DNA from 3 places in the Cellulosilyticum sp. I15G10I2 genome. Region 1 is predicted to be linked to each of the others. Evidence: riboswitches for the same ligand, from Rfam matches in the RefSeq annotation. Region 1 holds a riboswitch; each other region holds the start of a gene.
What was found. A riboswitch is a leader RNA that binds a small molecule or an ion and turns the genes downstream of it on or off. The one in region 1 is predicted to bind cyclic di-GMP.
Positions count from the first base shown of each region.

Region 2: it holds a riboswitch for cyclic di-GMP, as region 1 does, so the genes downstream of both, BN3326_RS08055 (response regulator transcription factor) here and BN3326_RS06205 (GspE/PulE family protein) in region 1, are expected to answer to the same signal.
Region 3: it holds a riboswitch for cyclic di-GMP, as region 1 does, so the genes downstream of both, BN3326_RS09685 (EAL domain-containing protein) here and BN3326_RS06205 (GspE/PulE family protein) in region 1, are expected to answer to the same signal.

Region 1 is NZ_FMMP01000006.1:1,273,996-1,280,302, reverse strand. It holds gene BN3326_RS06215 (reverse transcriptase family protein) at 1-90, shown strand, start outside; gene BN3326_RS06210 (Na+/H+ antiporter NhaC family protein) at 761-2,500, opposite strand; lysine riboswitch at 2,571-2,746, opposite strand; cyclic di-GMP riboswitch class II at 3,000-3,082, shown strand; gene BN3326_RS06205 (GspE/PulE family protein) at 3,425-5,107, shown strand; gene BN3326_RS06200 (type IV pilus twitching motility protein PilT) at 5,126-6,193, shown strand.
Region 2 is NZ_FMMP01000007.1:278,245-284,551, reverse strand. It holds gene BN3326_RS08080 (glycoside hydrolase family 32 protein) at 1-309, opposite strand, end outside; gene BN3326_RS08075 (carbohydrate ABC transporter permease) at 335-1,174, opposite strand; gene BN3326_RS08070 (carbohydrate ABC transporter permease) at 1,176-2,066, opposite strand; gene BN3326_RS08065 (extracellular solute-binding protein) at 2,162-3,457, opposite strand; gene BN3326_RS08060 (LacI family DNA-binding transcriptional regulator) at 3,833-4,843, shown strand; cyclic di-GMP riboswitch class II at 4,976-5,059, shown strand; gene BN3326_RS08055 (response regulator transcription factor) at 5,142-5,510, shown strand; gene BN3326_RS08050 (chemotaxis protein CheC) at 5,507-6,142, shown strand; gene BN3326_RS08045 (diguanylate cyclase domain-containing protein) at 6,135-6,307, shown strand, end outside.
Region 3 is NZ_FMMP01000009.1:232,999-239,305, reverse strand. It holds gene BN3326_RS09700 (GyrI-like domain-containing protein) at 1-442, opposite strand, end outside; gene BN3326_RS09695 (helix-turn-helix transcriptional regulator) at 516-1,487, opposite strand; gene BN3326_RS09690 (SDR family oxidoreductase) at 1,547-2,566, opposite strand; cyclic di-GMP riboswitch class I at 2,788-2,872, shown strand; gene BN3326_RS09685 (EAL domain-containing protein) at 2,987-5,902, shown strand; gene BN3326_RS09680 (stalk domain-containing protein) at 5,953-6,307, shown strand, end outside.

The DNA.
Region 1 (6,307 bases):
AAATATGAAGAGATTTATTCTGATAAAATGATATCAATAGTACGTGAGTTGGGATACGAAAAGTTAAAACAACTAATAGATAATCTTTAGATAGAAGTATATATACTCATTTACTATACCTAATGATGGATAATAGGTGAAAAAAATATAAAGGAATATGGCAAAAAGCCTCTAATAATAGTCTTGTTAGAGAAATAAGTAATTAGAAAATATATTAAATAGTGGATAGTATTAATAAAAGTATTGTTTTACATGGGAGAGCTAGGCATTCACTAAGCTAATGTCATTAGATAGTTTTAAATATTTATCAATTCAACTGGTTATTAGTAAGTTAGTTGCAGCATCTAAAAATAATACACAAGTAATATACAATTGAAGATAAAACATTGGAAATATGTAAGTTACCGTTGCTATTGAAGAAGCAATGACTAAATAAGTAAATCTAGGATAGCTTAAGAAGAAGGCAGACTTTCGGGTCTGCCTTTTTTAGTTTGTGGAAAATGATTAATGAATTATGGCTGGATTGTTGGGGAGGGGATGTTTTGGATGAGGGCCGCAAGGGGAGGGAGGAGAGCTATCTTTCTCCGCTCCGTCACATGTATCCAAGTCGCGTCTAAAGATACTCTCCTCCCTCCCCTTGTTAATCTTAGCAATATTTAATTATTTAATTTTACAAAAATTTGAAGCTATACTTACTAAAATGATTTTATGAAGCATTAAAAATAGGGCAAGCTTAGCGCTTGCCCTATAATAAGTCGTATTATTTTGTTGCTTCTGGTGTATCAACACGTTTGCCTACAAATCTTACGATTAGGAAAGTAACAAGAATAGCCACAGGTAGCACGATGTAAATAGGAAGTCCTAGACCCAGTGGCAGGTAGCCTACTAGAATAGAAAGGGCGCCTATCGTTAGTGCATAAGGCAGCTGTGTATTAACGTGGTCAAGGTGATCACATGCTGCTCCCATTGAAGAGAGAATAGTTGTATCAGATATAGGTGAAGAATGATCTCCAAGTATAGCACCTGAAAGTACTGCACTGATACTAAAGATAATAAGTTCGTAAGATCCTCCACCGATTTGATGGGCTATAGGAATAGTTAGAGGCATCAAAATACCCATAGTTCCATAGCTTGTCCCTGTTGCAAAAGAAATAATACAAGCAAAGATAAAAATAAGTGAAGGCAGTAAGAACTGTGGAATAGCTCCTTCTAAGAAGTTAGATAAAAAGTGTGCTGTACCAAGTTCTTTAATAACGCCAGAAAGTGACCAGGCAAGAATAAGAATAACACCTGTTATAAGTAAAGATTTCATCCCCATAACCCAGATATCCAAAGATTCTTTAAGTGTCCATGCTTTTTGAATGAGCCCCATAACGATTGTAACAATCGAAGCGATAAGTGCAGCTTGGAAAAGAACAATTGCCGCATCAGAAGCACCAAAAGACTCACGAACAGCTACAAAAGAAAGCGGTGAATTTTGCAGTATGGCAATCATCTCAGCATCATCGCCACCTAAGATTGCGCCTCTGCCGTTAAAATAAAATAGAAGAAGAGAGCCTATAATTAATGAACCGATAGGAATAATAGCATTCCATATAGAAAGTTTTACGTTACTTTTAGGTACAAGTTCATCAAGTTCATTGCCGATAAGCGGAACGGCACCGTCTTTTATAACTTTACCAGTAAGTCTTGCACGTTTTTCAGCTTGATACATAGGACCGAAGTCTCTAAGTGTTACTACAAGAAAAACAACAAAAAGTAACATTAAAATATTATAGAATCTAAAAGGAATCGTTTCAATAAATACATTAAATGGTGAAATCTCTTGACCTATTTGGCCAAAACCATCTTTTATAACACTTAGTTCATAACCTATCCAAGTGGATACGAACATAATTCCTGCAATAGGTGCAGCTGTTGCATCAATAATGAAGCTTAATTTTTCTCGGGATACATTTTGTTTATCTGTAACAGGTCTCATAATAGGACCAACTATAAGTGAATTAGCATAATCATCAAAGAAGATAAAAAGGCCTAATACCCAGGTGATAAGCTGAGAACTTTTAGCCGTTTTAGCATGTTTTGCAAGGGATTCAGCCACAGCTTTTGCCCCGCCCAGTTTAGATATAAGTGCAATAAGACCACCGATTGTCAGTACTTGAAGGACAATACCGGCATTCCAAGAATCAGCCAGAGACCCAAGTGCTGCATAAGTAAATTTTTCAAAAGCAACATAAATAGATGCGAAAACATTGTTATCATTAAGTGCAAGCATGAATGTTCCTGATAAAACACCAAGGAATAAAGAAGTAATAACATTTTTTGTAATAAAAGCAAGTACAATAGCCGTAAGCGGTGGAATGAGTGTTAAAAAGCCATATTTAAGTGCATTGGCCGCCTTGGCATTTTCTACAGCATCAGAAGCCATAAGTTGTGTGGCTGCTAAAAGGGTGATAAAAAAAATCATTGTGAGAAGTACCTTAAAATTCTTTTTTTTCATAACATAAATCCTCCTTTTTAGTTTTATGTGTATAGAACAAAAAGGATGTGAGATTCATATGTAAATTCACATGGTAGATAGTTCTCCATACAAAATATTGTATGACAGTACTAAATATATTTTATTTAGTACCAGCATAATCCATTTAAGCAATAGGATTATGCTTCGGCAATACTTCCTTTCTATATACGTCACTGTGCTCACCTTGGTATATATACTGATAAGTACCGCACCTCTATCCTTTTAGTCTAACATAATGATATGTTATTCCTATATAATTTATCATGTTATATGCAATACGTCAATTTAAGAACGCTAGATATATCAATAAATAGCAAAATTTTTTGATATTTAATATTTAATTGTTTGCTTGCTTAAAAGTGAAAAAATATGTTATAATTTACCTTATTAAGAAAAAGATAATGTTTTCATATATTTTGGCTTTTTCTGATATAAAAAGAAAGATTTTTAGATTTTATTTAATGCAATATATAATCGGAAAAAAGTTGGAAGCAATGAAGAATTCTCTGTAGATGGGCACCTGGAGAATTGGAGCTTATGGTGCAACCGGCCAACAATTAGTCTACTAATTGTTGGTTTTTTTTATCTAAAAATCGCGCTAAAGTTTACATAAAAATGACGCTGCATAAGTATATTGCCAACTTATAGGGGTGTATGGTGAAGATTATAAATCAAAAAATGGATAGGTCATAATAAAGAAAGTATAAAATTTTTGTAGAAATTTAGATGAAAATGTTAAAGATGGTTAATTTTTCTAAAAGTCTTGGTAAAATGATTAAAATCGCTTATAATAAAATTAAAAATATACAAAGTATGTATCAAAATATAAAAAATAGTGATTTAAATGTTAAGAATGAGTGAATAATGCTAAAAGTAAGTAAGATAGAGTGTAAGGAGATGCCTATGAAGAAGGTAGAGAGAAAAAGATTAGGTGATTTGCTTTATGAAACGGGTATGATTACAAAAGAGCAATTAGACTGGGGGATTGAAGAACAGCATCGTACCAATAAAAAAATAGGTGAGATATTAGTTGAGAAGGGAATTATTACTGATAAGGACATATTAGGGGCGTTAGAGTTTCAGCTAGGCATTCCGCATATGGATTTAGAAAAATATACAATAGATTATAACATTGCATCTAAAGTACCTGAAGGTGTTGCAAGGAGATATACTGTTATTGCAGTAGGGCTAGATGGCACCAAACTAAAAGTTGCAATGAAAGACCCTCTGGATATGTTTGCGCTTGATGACCTGAAGCTTTCGACTAAAATGGAGATAATACCGCTGCTTGCTCTAGCCCATGAGATCGAAAATCTTATTAACCAAACCTATACTTCTGCTAAGACTAAAAATATTGTATTTGAGGCAGAGAGGCAGCTACAAGAAGAAGGCCATAAACAAATTTTAGAGGAAGTAGATGAAAATGCAGAAAATGCACCTATGATTCAATTAGTGAATAATTTTCTGCAAAGAGCGATTTTAAAGGGGGCATCAGATTTGCATGTTGAACCCTTTGAACATTACGTACGTATTCGGTATAGAGTTGATGGGCAGCTCCATGAAATGGAACGCGTAAAGAAAGAAATGCTTAATGCCATCACAACAAGAATTAAAATTTTGTCCAGTCTAGATATTGCTGAGAGAAGACTGCCACAAGATGGCAGAATGTCAAAATACTCTAATGGACAGCAAGTAGATCTGCGTGTAAGTGTTTTACCTACTGTTTACGGAGAAAAAACAGTTATTCGTTTTATTTACCGCAATGGAACTAACTTAGGATTACAAGATCTTGGTTTCCATCCAGAAGATTTTGAAAAGATTAAAAATCTGCTTAAAAATCCACATGGTATTATTTTGGTTACAGGACCCACAGGAAGTGGTAAATCTACGACGCTTTCAGCAGCACTTAAAGAACTCAATCATGATCATATTAATATAGTGACAGTAGAAGATCCAGTTGAAAATATGATAGAAGGTATCAATCAAGTAGCTGTAAACACTAAAATAGGGTTAACCTTTGCAAGCTGTTTAAGATCTATATTAAGACAAGATCCAGATATAATCATGGTAGGAGAAATGAGAGATAGTGAAACAAGCAGTATTGCTATAAGAGCAGCGGTAACGGGACATCTTGTACTTAGCACACTGCATACTAATGATGCAGCAAGTTCTATTGCGAGGCTTATTGATATGGGTACCGAACCCTTTATGGTAGGGGCAGCTGTAAAAGGCGTGGTTTCTCAGCGTTTAGTTAGAAAGGTCTGCCCAAACTGCAAGACAAAACACACTGTAACACCTACAGAAGAGCTCATTTATAAAATTAAAGCGGGTACGCTAGTTTATAAACCTAGAGGATGCAGTGTTTGCAGCCATACAGGCTATAAGGGCAGGATTGCCGTACATGAAGTATTAGTTTTAGATAATATGCTTCAAGAGGCCATAGCAGCCGGAAGTTTAACTACGGATGAGATTAAAGAGAAAGCCGTTGAAAGAGGCATGCGTACCTTGTGGGATAATGCTTATTATAATGTTTTCCGTGGACATACTACGATGGAAGAAATGCTAAGAATAGCTTATGAACAGTAGAGGGTTAGGAGATAAATGATGAATATAGATGCCTTATTAGAAATCGTTAATGATAGAGGTGCGTCTGACCTTCATATTACAACAGGTATTCCACCCACGCTAAGGATCAATGGCAATCTTATGCGTTTGGATATGCCGGCTCTTGGGCCAAAAGAGTCTAAAGAACTTATAGAACAGTTGTTGATGAAGGATGAAAGTATCTGTAAAAAATTTGAGGAACGGGGAGAAGTAGATTTTTCTTACGCTATTCCTCAGATTGGAAGATTCAGAGTCAATGTTTTTAAGCAAAGAGGTACTTATGCTGCAGCCCTAAGGGCAGTAGGTATTAATATTCCATCTATGGAACAACTAGGACTACCTAGACATATTTTAGAAACACTTTCTAATAATACGAGGGGGTTGGTCCTTGTAACTGGACCTACAGGCAGTGGTAAGTCAACAACGCTTGCAACGATGATTAATTATATTAATGAAAAAAGAAAAGGGCATATTTTAACGCTCGAAGATCCTATTGAATATTTGCATAAGCATAAAAATAGTATTGTGAATCAAAGAGAAATTGGTATAGATAGTAAGAATTACTCAGAAGCTTTGCGGGCTGCCTTAAGAGAAGATCCAGATGTTATTTTAGTCGGTGAGATGCGGGATCAGGAAACAATCGCCACAGCTATTACGGCAGCAGAAACGGGACATCTTGTACTAAGTACGCTCCATACGATAGGGGCGCCACAGACTATAGATAGGATTATAGACGTTTTTCCGCCACATCAGCAGCAGCAGATTAAAGTTCAGCTTTCTAATATTTTAAAAGGGGTTATTTCACAGCAGCTTATTCCCCGTACAGATGTAAAAGGCAGATGTATAGCACTTGAAATTATGGTCGGTAATCCTGCTATTAGCAATATGATAAGAGAGGGTAAAACACATCAGATTTATTCTCAGATTCAGACAGGCGGATTAAATGGCATGGTGACTATGGATAGTTCTATTGTGAAGCTTTATCGTGAAGGAAAGATTTCTCTAGAGATTGCGATGAATCATGCGCAGATTAAAGAGGAGTTTAAACGGTTGGTGGATCGCTTTTAAAAAGTTGGATTAGGTCCGCAGGAGAATTTTAGGGTTCTCCAGTTGCTCACTTGCGTATTTTTAAAAATCTAAGCACTTTCTTCAAATGAACGGTCGAAACTCGCGACTTATCCC
Region 2 (6,307 bases), on a different contig from region 1:
ATCATTAACAACCATAGCACTGCCAGAAAAGCATCCGTCGCAGTCATAGGCTTCATCGGGAGCAAGGGCAACGGGAAGATGCTCCCACTTGATGAGATCATTGGATTTGGCATGTCCCCAATGCATAGGGCCCCAATTTGTATTATAGGGATGGTACTGATAAAACAAATGGTAAGCATTTTTAAAAAAGGAAAAACCATTTGGGTCATTAAGCCAGCCAATAGGCGCTGTAAAATGAAAAGCTGGACGTATTTGTATTTGTGATTGGTGCATATTAACGTAGTCGTTCGCGAGATTAAGTTTATTCATTTGAAAGTCCTTTCAGATTTTTATATTATTTAATACCGCTTCTTGCAGCGCCCTCAACAATTTGCTGTTGGAAGAATAAATAAATCAGAATAACTGGAATAGTTACTAGAGTTAATGCTGCCATAATATGGCTTGTAAAAATATTGTAAGTATCACTAAAAATAGCATTTAAGGCGACTTGTATTGGCATAAGCTGAGATTTTGAAAGCGCCATAACAGGCCATAAGAAGTCGTTCCAAGAAGCTAAAAAAGTTATAATGCCGATCGTTATATAAATAGGTTTGCTAACCGGGAAAACAATTTTGAAAAATAAACCGAAATGGCCTAACCCATCAATCCTGGCTGCTTCAGATAATTCCTCGGGAAATGATAAAAAGTATTGTCTAAATAAAAAGATATTCATAACATTGGTTACAAAAGGAAGCAGATAGCCTGCTATTGTATTCACAAGTTTTAATCTAAATACCACAAGATAAAGTGGCAGGATCGTTGCTTCAATGGGTACAATCATTAAAGCAATAATCAAGATTAAGATTGCATTTTTAAACGGAAAATTAAATTTTGCCAAGGCGTAGCCTGCGAGTGAATTAATTAAAAGCCCTAGTAAAACAGTTGCAGATGCATAAAATAAACTATTGAGCATATTTCTAAAAACGTTATACATACTAAGTAGTTCCTGATAAGGTTTAAGTGTCAGGTCGTTAGTTCTTGGGATAAAGGCATAGATAGATCCAATATCTCTATAAATATGTTCATCGATTTTGAATGAGGATACAATCATCCAGATCAGCGGAAAAATAAAAACTAAAGAAATCAAGATGATCATTAAATAAAACGGTATTTTGAGTAAGTTTGACCTTTTCATGTTATTCCTCCTTGAGGACTTTCTTGATAATAATAGAAACTAATACTAAAAATATTGTAAAAACAAGTGTAACAGCACTTGCATAGCCGGTATTACGATGTCTAAAACCATACTCATAAATATATTGCAAAATAGTCATTGTAGAGTAGTCAGGGCCTCCGCCTGTCATAACCATCGGCTGTACAATAAGCTTAAAAGCTTGTATGGTTGTTGTAATAATTAAAAACATACTTATAGGTCTTAAGTTTGGAACCGTAATATGCGTAAATTTCTTAAAAGTATTGGCGCCATCGATCGATGCCGCTTCATATAAAGCTGAATCGATGTTTTTTAAACCTGCAAGAAAAATGAGCATCTGATACCCACAGCCTGACCAAGCAGAGATGAGAACGATGGTAGGCATGGCCTGGGTTTTGCTTGTTAAAAATAATTGTTTAGGGATACCGAAGTTAGCAAGAATCTGATTAATGATTCCTGAAGAAGGATTGAGCATAACAGACCAAAGTATTGAAATAACAACTAAAGACAAAACTGCAGGTGAAAAAAATGCCATTCTGAAATAACTGTTAATCTTCAACTTTTTATTAACTATAAGCGCAAGGCCTAATGCCATTCCAAGCTGAATAGGCACAACAAGTACAACGAAATAAAGGGTATTTATAAATGTCTTATGCAGAAGCTGATCATTTAACATACGTATAAAATTATTAATACCAATAAAAGCTTTTTCATTAGGCTTTAGCAAATAGTAATCAGTAAAGCCATAGATAAAGGCCAGGATAATGGGCTGTATGACAAAAATAAAGACTAAAAATAATGCCGGTAAAAGAAATGCATAGGCAGTTAGGGTCTCGCTTAAGGAATATTTACTTTTTTTGAATGAACTTTCCATATAGACACTCCTCTTAGTTTTGCTAGTTAGTTTTAAAAATAGAGTGCAAATACTCTAAAAGATGATTGCACTCTATTTCTTATTATCTAAATAGATTATTTTTTATACTTTTCAAATTCATAGTTGAGTTTTTTGATTGCTTCATCAGCATATTGTTTTAATGTTGCTTGGTCACTTACTTTGTTTTGTGCTGCTTTAAGAATAATATCTCTTGCAAATGTTTCGGATAAGTAAGGATAACCTACAGAAATAGGACGTGCTTTATTTGTATTTTCTACTTGGTATTTAAGAACAGACCATGCTTCATTGTGATATGGATTGTCAGTATTCGTATCAATAACAGCTACTGAATTTTTGCGGCCTGGAATGGCGCCGTTCGCTTTGTAGTATGCTGCAGCAGCTTCATCATCTGTCAGCCATGCCATTACATCGGCAACTTGTTTAGCTTTTTCAGAATTTTTATCGATACTTCCAGATCTTACAAAAGCCCAGCTACCAGAAGGTGTGTAATTAGAAGTATTGTTAAGATCCATTTTTGGATATCTTACAGAACGGAATTTTAAGCTTGGGTAATTGCTGGTTAAGTCTGTTATATACCAAAAGCCTGCAACAGCCATTGCAGATTTTCCATTATGAAAGCTTTTTTCGGGTTCTATTGCAATAGAGTAATCATTAGCAAAAAACGCGGCAAATTGAGTTAAAGCATCTAGTGTTTCGGGACTATTTAAATAACCTTCAACGCTAAGACCATCTTCAGCTACAACCTGACCACCATTTGACCAAATCATTGGTAAGAGATAGTACATAGCTATTTCATAAGCACCTTTTGGAATATCACTTGTCAGGAAGTCTACAACTAATTCGAGTTTTTTGATAGCCTCTTTATCTTTGGTTTCGGGATTTGTTCGAAGTGCATTAACAGCTTCAGTTACTTTATAGAAGTCTTCCCATGTCCAATCTTCATCAGCGGTTGGGATTAATGCCTTTACATCATCAGGCAACTCACTTATGACATCTTCGTTGTACATAACCACAACGCCAGAGTCTTGATAGCCAAGAGCATATAGTTTGCCATCTACTGTACCTTGTTCAAGCATTGCGTCTGTAAAACCATTCTTAAAATCATCGCTTAAAAGGCCATCTAATTCTCCTACAACACCTGCTTCAACGTATGAGGCAACATCTGGTCCATCTAAAGTAAAAATATCAGGGACTTGATCAGAGGTAATAGCTGCATTTAACTTGTCTATGTAGCCAGAGCCGGAACCTGCACGGGTAAAGTTTTGAATTTCTACAGGCAGTTTGTCAGGATTAGAAGCGTTATAAGATGCTATTCTATCGGCAAACATTTTTCCTTCTGGGTGGTCTGGCGCAGCCTGTGTCCACACCACAATTTTATCATCTTTTTTGGCTTCCGTACTACCACATCCTACAGCTATCATACTAATAGCTAAGCTTAATAATAATGCAATTCCCTTTTTCATCTAAGATATCCTCCTTTTATAATTACATATTAGGTTTGAAATGAAGTTCTGATAAATACAGTATTACTGTTTATATCTTAAGAATAAAAACTGTGAATACGTATTCATAAATAAATTGTAATTTACAAAAGGTTAATTGTCAATAAAAAAATAAACAATCATAAATAAATTTATAAAAATATAATGTGCAATAATAACAAAAAAATACGATTCTATTCACAAATAAGTTGTAATCATTTATAATTGAATTAAAAGCATATGAGAATAATTATGAAATCTTATATGAATTCGTATTCAGAAATGGGTGAAGAAATGAAAATGACAATGAAGGATATCGCGAAACTCGCTAATGTTTCACAAGCTACTGTATCTAGGGTAATTAATGGCAATCCAAACGTGAATAAAGAAGCAGCTAAACGCGTTTTTAAGATAATAGAAGAGGTAGGATTTAAACCTAATAGGACGGCGCAGACTCTTAAGAATAATGCATCTTTCCTTACTGGGGTAAGTGTAATTGATATTTCAAATCCATATTTTATGGATCTTATTGAGGCATTAGAATATGAAAGTAGACAGCATGGCTATAATATTATTATCCATAACAGTAATCATAATGTACTTACAGAATGGGATAATATACAAAATTTTATGGCGAGACAGGTAGATGGGATTCTTTTAGTACCCACTACTTCACATAACTTATCTGCTTTAAAAAAGCTCGAAGTACCAACGGTGATTATTACTCAAATAAAAGATGAGTTCGATAGTGTAGCCGTTTCTCATAAACAAGGCGTAAAGCTAGTAGCTGAGCACTTAATTAGCCAGGGACATCATAAGTTAGGGTATATAGGTCCTATGCATGATGAAAGGCTGCTATTTTTTAAAGAAGCCATTTTTAATAATGGGTTATGCCTTAGAGATGAAAATATTATTGAGCTTGGAAGTGATTCAAATTCTCAATACAGCATTCGTCAAGATATAATTAAATATTTAGACACTCATGAAAAACTAGATTTTACAGCAGTATTTGGTTTTAATGATGTAGGCGCATTTGAATTTATGAAATTAATGAATGAACGCCAGATTAAAGTACCGGAAGATATAGCAGTTGTTGGGTTTGATGATACTATTTTATCCAAGTCTCTTTCTATTTCTAGTGTACATCAGCCCATTCGAGATATGATGCAAATGGCATTTAGCATTTTGCAAAAGCGTATTAAGGGAGAAATAGAAGAAACGCCTATTAAAATTGAGCTAGAACCAAGTTTGATCATAAGAAATAGTTCTAAATAATTAATAGAATATTTTTAGAATTTAAAGTTGATTTTTTAATAGTCAGATGGTATTATTATTACAAAATAATAGTTTGAAAATTTTACATTGTTCAATATAGTTTTAATATATAGCGACATTTTTACCTCGTTGAAAAGAGTTGGATACTATGAACAAGTTTCTTATATTGGGCACCTTGGGACTTGGGAGTTAATGGTGCAACCTGCCAGCAATTAATCATTTAATTGTTGGCTTTTTTATGTGGATTCAAAAAGATCATAACTTTAATAAATGAATGAGGCTAAGGAGGAAATTTTTAATGAAAGTTTTGATTGTAGATGACTCAGCTTTTTCACGTGCAACATCAGGTAATTTAATTAAAGAGTTTTTAGGTGAGGCAGATATTTTTTTTGCAAATGACGGGCAGGATGGATTTGAAGTATATAAAAGAATAAAACCTCATTATACGTTTGTAGATTTACTTATGCCCAATATAAATGGCCAAGACATGATCAAACTTATAAAAGAATATAATAGTAGTGCTAAAATATTTGTTATCTCTGCAGATGTTCAAAAATACGTAAAGGAAGAAATAGCACAGTATAATATTATGGCGTTTATTAATAAGCCTTTTAATGAAGAAAAAGCAAAAATGGTATGTGATATAATAAGGGAAGATTTCAAATGAACGAAAAAATAGTAAGAGCAGACATACTCAAAGAGTTATTTAACATAGGTGTGGGCAAATCAGCAGCGATGCTTTCAGAAATAATTGATAAAAAAATATTGCTTAACGTACCTGATCTTAAAATAATAGGTATTGAAGAAGATGCAGAAGCATTATATGATTATATTAATAATGCGTTTGAAGGGGCACTCATGGTATCTTCTATTTCTTTTGAAGAAGAATTAGCAGGCAAAGCGAGTTTGATTTTTCCCGCAGATAAAATGAGGCGTTTTATCAATCTTTGTTTACATGAGGAAAATACAAATACATCCTGCGGCATAAAGTTTACAGATATAGACTTTGATATTATAAAAGAAGTAGGCAATATTATTTTAAATGCCATTATTGGGGAAATTGGTAATTATGTTAATATGAAATTTAGTTATACACTTCCTGAAATTAATATTCTTAGTAATAAACATATAGATAAAATGATTATAAATGAAGAATATGCTTATGTTTTAATCCTGTACATAACTTTCAATATAGAAGATTCAGAACTTGAAGGGGCTATTATTATTAACTTGGCGCTCAGTACCCTAGATCAAATATTTAAAAAGATCTGTATGAAAGAAGATGATTTAAATGGATAGCATATTAGAAGATGCACTCAATTGTATTAACGAGGGCATAGTCATACTCAATGAAGATTTAGAGGTTTTGTATTTAAACAATTATATGTTGTTTTTAACACATAAAAGTGCGGATGAAATGTTAAATAAGAATCTTTACGAAGTTTTACCAAAACTGAATAAAGA
Region 3 (6,307 bases), on a different contig from region 1:
TTGGAATATAGATATCAAATACCCCATTACTCATATATCTTTCATCGTATAGTTCAAACTGAGGTCTTAGGTCTAATTCATACGTTGAAGAGGGCAGCCAATTGGTAAAAATATTATGATAAAATGTTCCTAAATCTTTTAGAGCACCACTATAAGTGTACATAAGGTATTTACCGGCTGGAACAACTTTGGTCACCATATCTTCTGGGATATCCAGAAAATTATCTACTTCTGCACAAGCCGTATAGTGAAACTGGCACTTAGAATCTGTTTCACCATCACAGATGCCATAACACAGCATAGATTTACTTATTTGTTTGATATCTTTGTAGCGTTTATTAAAGGTCTCCCATAGACTAGGGATTTCCCCGTTTGTGTTATTGCCAAAGTAGGTGAGGCCTACAGCCTTAAATCCTTCGCTATTTACTATTTTTCCTTCCATAATGCATATCTCCCTTCGGTTATTTGATAATTCAATTATATCAAATAATCCCTGCCAATAGGATGTCAGGGATTTATATCACTTTATATAGGTTTAAGATTTTATTTGCTTTTTGGAAGATATATGCTCTAAGTTCTGGGGGTTCTAATACCTCAATCCTATCACTTAAAGGAAAGATAACACTGCAGGCGGTTTTAAAACTTAGCATATCTATATCATAAATCCATTGATTTTCTAATTGAAGAGATGAACATACGTTAAAGCCTTCAAGAAGCTTATTTTTCTCCTCAACACATTTGATTTTTACAGGATATGCATATTGTTTTAGTATACTAGAGGGGTGTTTTACAAACTCTTTTTTGCTGCTTTCCCAAAAAGTTTCTAAGGAAAATTGTTCAGGCATACTATAAATCTCATCTAGAACTTCGAGATGTTCTATCCTGCTGCACTTAAAAACTCTAATCTCATTTTTGGCCTCACAAAAAGCGACCACATACCACTCAGCGTTTTTTACCACTGCACCATAAGGCCTTAAAATTCTTTCAGATACTTCGCCGCTATATTTTTTATAGTATACTTTTAGCTTTTTTAAATGAAGTATTGATTTTTGAATAATGTCTAAATATTTATTTTCAATTTTTTTGCCCCACCAAGGGTCTGAGTCAATAAAAAATCTTTCTTTAGCTTTGGCAATTTCTTCTCTATGTTCTTCTGATATGCTATTTTCAAGTTTAATAAGGGCATTTTTTAATTGAGATGCTGCATGGGTATCCTTCTCTGGCTGGATGCCCATGCTTGAAAGTAAAAGGTTAAAGACATCTCCGCTTCCTAAGACGTTTGAATTTATTTTATAGCCCTCCATAAAAGTATATCCGCCATTAGGACCTAAAATAGATACAATTGGCATGCCTGATTCGCATAATATATCAATATCTCTATAGATAGTTCTTTCAGAAGTTTCAAGTATTTTAGCTAAATTTCCAGCGTTCATAATGCCCCTTGAATCGAGCAACATAATAATACCTAGAAGTCTATGAAGTCTCATAAGTTCACACTCCTATCTTAACTTCAACGTATATAATCTTTATTCACATTCATTATATATTATTGATTTATTTCATTGATTGCATTATTCAGTGTAAAGATGACTCGGTCACACCATCTATCGAATGCGGGGTCTGAGGTTTGGTATTTTGGATGTTCTAAAATGTATTTAACGGTTTGTTTGATACCTTGATCGAAACGTGTTACAGCTGTAAAACCTGGGACGAGGCGTTTTAATTTGCTGTTATCAAATACAACAGAGTTGGCCTTATCACCTATTAGGCCTCCATGATAATCCTGGTCGCTGCAAGCATCTAGAAAGGAGGAAGCAATATGAACGGCATTTAACTTTACCCCTAAAGCATCAGCAACAACTTGATAAATTTGATTCCAAGTTAATGTTTCGTCGGAGGTAATCTGTACAGCTTCTCCAATGGCATGTATATTACCCATTAACCCCACAAAGCCTTTGGCGAAATCACTATTATGTGTCATTGTCCATAAAGAGGTACCATCACCATGAATAATTACAGGTTTGCCTTCTAACATACGCCGCGCAACTTGCCAGCTTCCCTTGGTCCCTTGAACACCAAGGGGGATAGAGCGGTTACCATAGGTATGGCTTGGTCTGATAATAGTAATAGGAAAACCCCTCTCACGATACATTTTCATAAGATAATCCTCACAAGCGATCTTATTTCTGGAGTATTCCCAATACGGATTAGAAAGAGGCGTGCCTTCTGTGATTCTATAATCAGAAAGTGGTTTTTGATAAATAGATGCAGAACTTATAAAAATAAATTGCTTGGTTCTGCTTTGAAACAAGCGATAATCTCTTTCTAATTGCTCAGGCAAAAATGCAATAAAATCTGCTACAACATCAAAATCAAGTCCCTCAAGTAGCTGTGCTGCCTTTTCTTCATCATTGATATCACAAGTAACAAATTTAACCTTATCATTTTTGATTTCTTCTGAATGATTGGCACGATTAAGTAAGTAGAGTTCCCAGCCGAGTTCAATTAATAATTTAGAAATTGCAAGGCTTATTGTGCCTGTTCCGCCGATTAATAATGCTTTCATTGATTATCATCCTTTCATTTGTATAAGAGTATTTTAACTTATACCACAGTTACCATAAAAGTTAAATATATTTAAATTTTAAACCAGTATTAAGCTTACTATAAACCCTATAGTATAGGCTAAGTCAAGTGTTTTCTATTAGTTTTAATGAGGTACTGGCACTTTAGTTATTTAGTTATTGTAATTTACTATAAAAGTATTATAATATTTATAATATATGATGATAAAATAGGCAAACTTATCGAAAGGTAGGGACGCAAAGCTACAAGTCTAAGGTGGAAGAACTATGATGGTTGAGTTGCAAAGTGTGTAATATTAGTTGTACTTACTAATATTTAAAGTTGTGGCTATTTGCAGGCTACAGCTTTTTTGCTTTTTAGGATACTCTGGCTATAAAATACATCTAAAGGAGAGGGCGATATGGCTATGTGGAAAAAAGATATATTAAAAGTTCTTTTAGATGATACAGAAAAACAGGAAGTAAAAACAAAATTTAACCAGCTAAAAGAGAATGTTATTTATGGACAGCAGCTTTGTCACATTGGAAGCTGGACCCATGATCTGCAAAAGGATGAGATTTTTTTCACAGATGAGGTTTATGATATTATGGGGTGTACGCCCCAAGATTTTGATGGTAAACTTGAGAGTTTTTATTTATATATACAAGGGGATGATCTGCAGAGGGTAAAACAAGCAGCAGAGGGTGCTTTAACAGGCAAAGAATATGATATAGAATATCGTATTGTGACGCCGGGTGGAATAGAAAAGTATGTGCATGAAAAAACGAAAGTATTATGTGATGAACAGAATACCCCCATTAAGATGATTGGTATTATACAGGATATTACAAAACAGAAACTGATAGAGAATGAGTTAAAGACATTTGGGGATAATCTGAATCAAGCACAAAAAGTAGCCGGGGTTGGAAGTTGGAAATATGATGTGATAGAGGATCAGATTTATTGGTCAGAGGAGCTGTATCGAATCTATAATATTCAACCATTAGCATTTAAAAAAGACTATGATAGTATTCTCAAATTGATTCACCCTAAAGATCAAGTAAAAGTAGAAAATGCAGTAAAGGATTGTCTAAATGGAAAAAGTTATGAAATTGAGTACCGTATTCCGCAGTCTGATGGACCAGAAAAAATTGTTATTTCTAGGGGGGAACCTCTATTTGGCGAAGGGGATCAAGTTATAAGTATTGTAGGAACGTTACAGGATATAACAGAAAAGAAACAGTTAGAAGAAAAACTGGAAAAAAGTTATAAAAGCCTTGCAAGAGCACAGCATCTAGCACAAATGGGCAGCTGGGAAATGGACGTGGTTCGTGGTAAGATCTATTGGTCTGATGAAACCTATCATATTTATGGTATAACGCCCGGGCAATTTGACGGAACTTTTGAAGGGGCCCTGAACTTTATTCATCCAGACGACAGAGGTATGATACAAAGTAATTTAGAAGAAAGTTTAAAGAACCCCTCACAGGAATATTTCTCGAGTATGGCATTTCGGATTATTAAACCTGATGGTGACGTAAGGAATTTACACAATTTAATTGAGGCGATACGAGATACGGATGGCAGGTTAATTTATGTTTATGGTACAGTTCAGGACATTACAGAAAAAATAAACATGGAAAAAAAGATGGTGCATATTGCAACCCATGATGAATTAACAAACCTCCCTAATCGTTCTTATTTTAAAAAACATATTCAATATTTATGTGAGGATGCCAAGAAAAACTTCTATACATTTGTAATCATGATGTTAGATATTGATGGTTTCAAATACATTAATGATGCAGTAGGTTATCAGCTTGCAGATAAGTTAATTGTTCAAATAACAGAGCGGTTAAAAGCTTTTTTAGGTGAACAGGCATTTATTGCACGTTACTCGGGGGATCAGTTTGCTGTTATTGTATCAAATTTAGAGAGTATAGCAGCATATGAGAATGTTGCTAAAAACATTATTCAGTTATTTTCCCATTCTTTTGAGATAGATACGTATGAACTAAATGTTACGATGAGTGTAGGTATAAGTACGTATATTTATGATGAACAAGATACTGATTCGCTTATAAAATATGCCAACATTGCACTGCTTCGTGCAAAAGAACAGGGCAAGAATAGGTATACTTTCTATTCTCATGATATGGATATACAAAACTACAAAGACTTTACCCTGAGAAATGATTTGTGTAAAGCGATACAAAAGAACCAGCTAAGAGTGTATTATCAGCCCCAAGTTAACTTGCAAACAAGTGAAATTACCTCAGCAGAAGCATTGATTCGTTGGGAACATCCAACTTGGGGGATTGTGTCATCCGATGAGTTTATTGCTATAGCAGAAGAGGCAGGGTTTATTGTTGATATAGGCAAATGGATATTAAGAGAGGTATGTCGTACTTATAAAAGCTGGATAAGTGGAGGTTTTCCAGCTATAAAAATAGCCATTAATTATTCCAGTGTCCAATTTTATGAAAAAGATTTTGTAGAGCATATTAAAGTCATAATCGATGAATTTAAATTAGATCCAAGCTTTATAATAGTAGAAATTTTAGAGAATGTTCTTAATAGCAATTTTGAGCAAGTGATTCATAATATCAAGAAATTACAAGCGTTGGGCATACAGGTAGCTCTTGATGATTTTGGAACAGGTTTTGCATCTTTAGAATATTTAAATAGATTTAAGGTGGATATTTTGAAAATAGATCGCATATTTACTAAGGATATTCCTTTAAATGAAACGACTACTATCATTGTAAAATCTATGATTAACTTAGCGAAGGAACTTAAAATCAAATTAGTTGCAGAAGGTATTGAGACATGGGAACAGCTTGATTACTTGCGAAAATTGAATTGTTATTTGGGACAGGGTTATTTATTTAGCAAACCGATCTCTCAGAATGATTTTGAGATGCTGTTAGCTGTGAAGAAGTGTGGACCTACTAGTGACAGGAATAGGCGAGGCTTATCCCATGAAGAAAGACGCAAGTTCTTTAGGATTCAGTTTACTGAGCTATTACAGTCTGATATGACAATTTTAGAGATTCAAGGAAAAAAAACAAGGGTAGGTAATACCAAAGTATTAGTTAAAAATATAGGGCCGGGAGGCTTGTGTTTTATTTCTAACATAAGATTTCCTGTTAAAAGAGATATGGTGCTTCAATTTACAACACAGCTCCTAGGTAAAGAAATCAAACTCTATGGCTGTCCTGTGTGGGCGAATGAGGTAAATGGAAATTTATATGAATATGGCCTAGAATTTATTTTTGATGAAAAAGAGAGAACGATCTTAACAAGGATATTAAATCAACTTCAAATCATTAGATAGGTATTTAATGTAATAGAATAATCCGAATGGTTAATGAGGAGGAATGTATCATGATTAGATTAAACTTAAGAAAAAGTGCTGCAATAGGTATGTGCTGCATCTTTATTTTATCAGGTACAGTATGGGCTGCACCAAGTAATACGGGCATTGGTATTCAAGTTAATGGGCGGTGGCTGTTAATAGATGCAGAACCGTTTATTGAAAATAATAATATATTGATCCCTTTAAGAGGGGTTATGGAAAACTTAGGAGCCAAAGTTGAGTGGCAGCAAGAGAGGGGGAGTGTTGCAATTCATAAAGAGGCAATTCATATTGAGTTATTTGTTAATAAAAATACTGCAACGGTAATAAGACGTGTTGGAGGTACATCAACAGCGGAGACTTTAAAGCTCGAGGTGCCGGCAA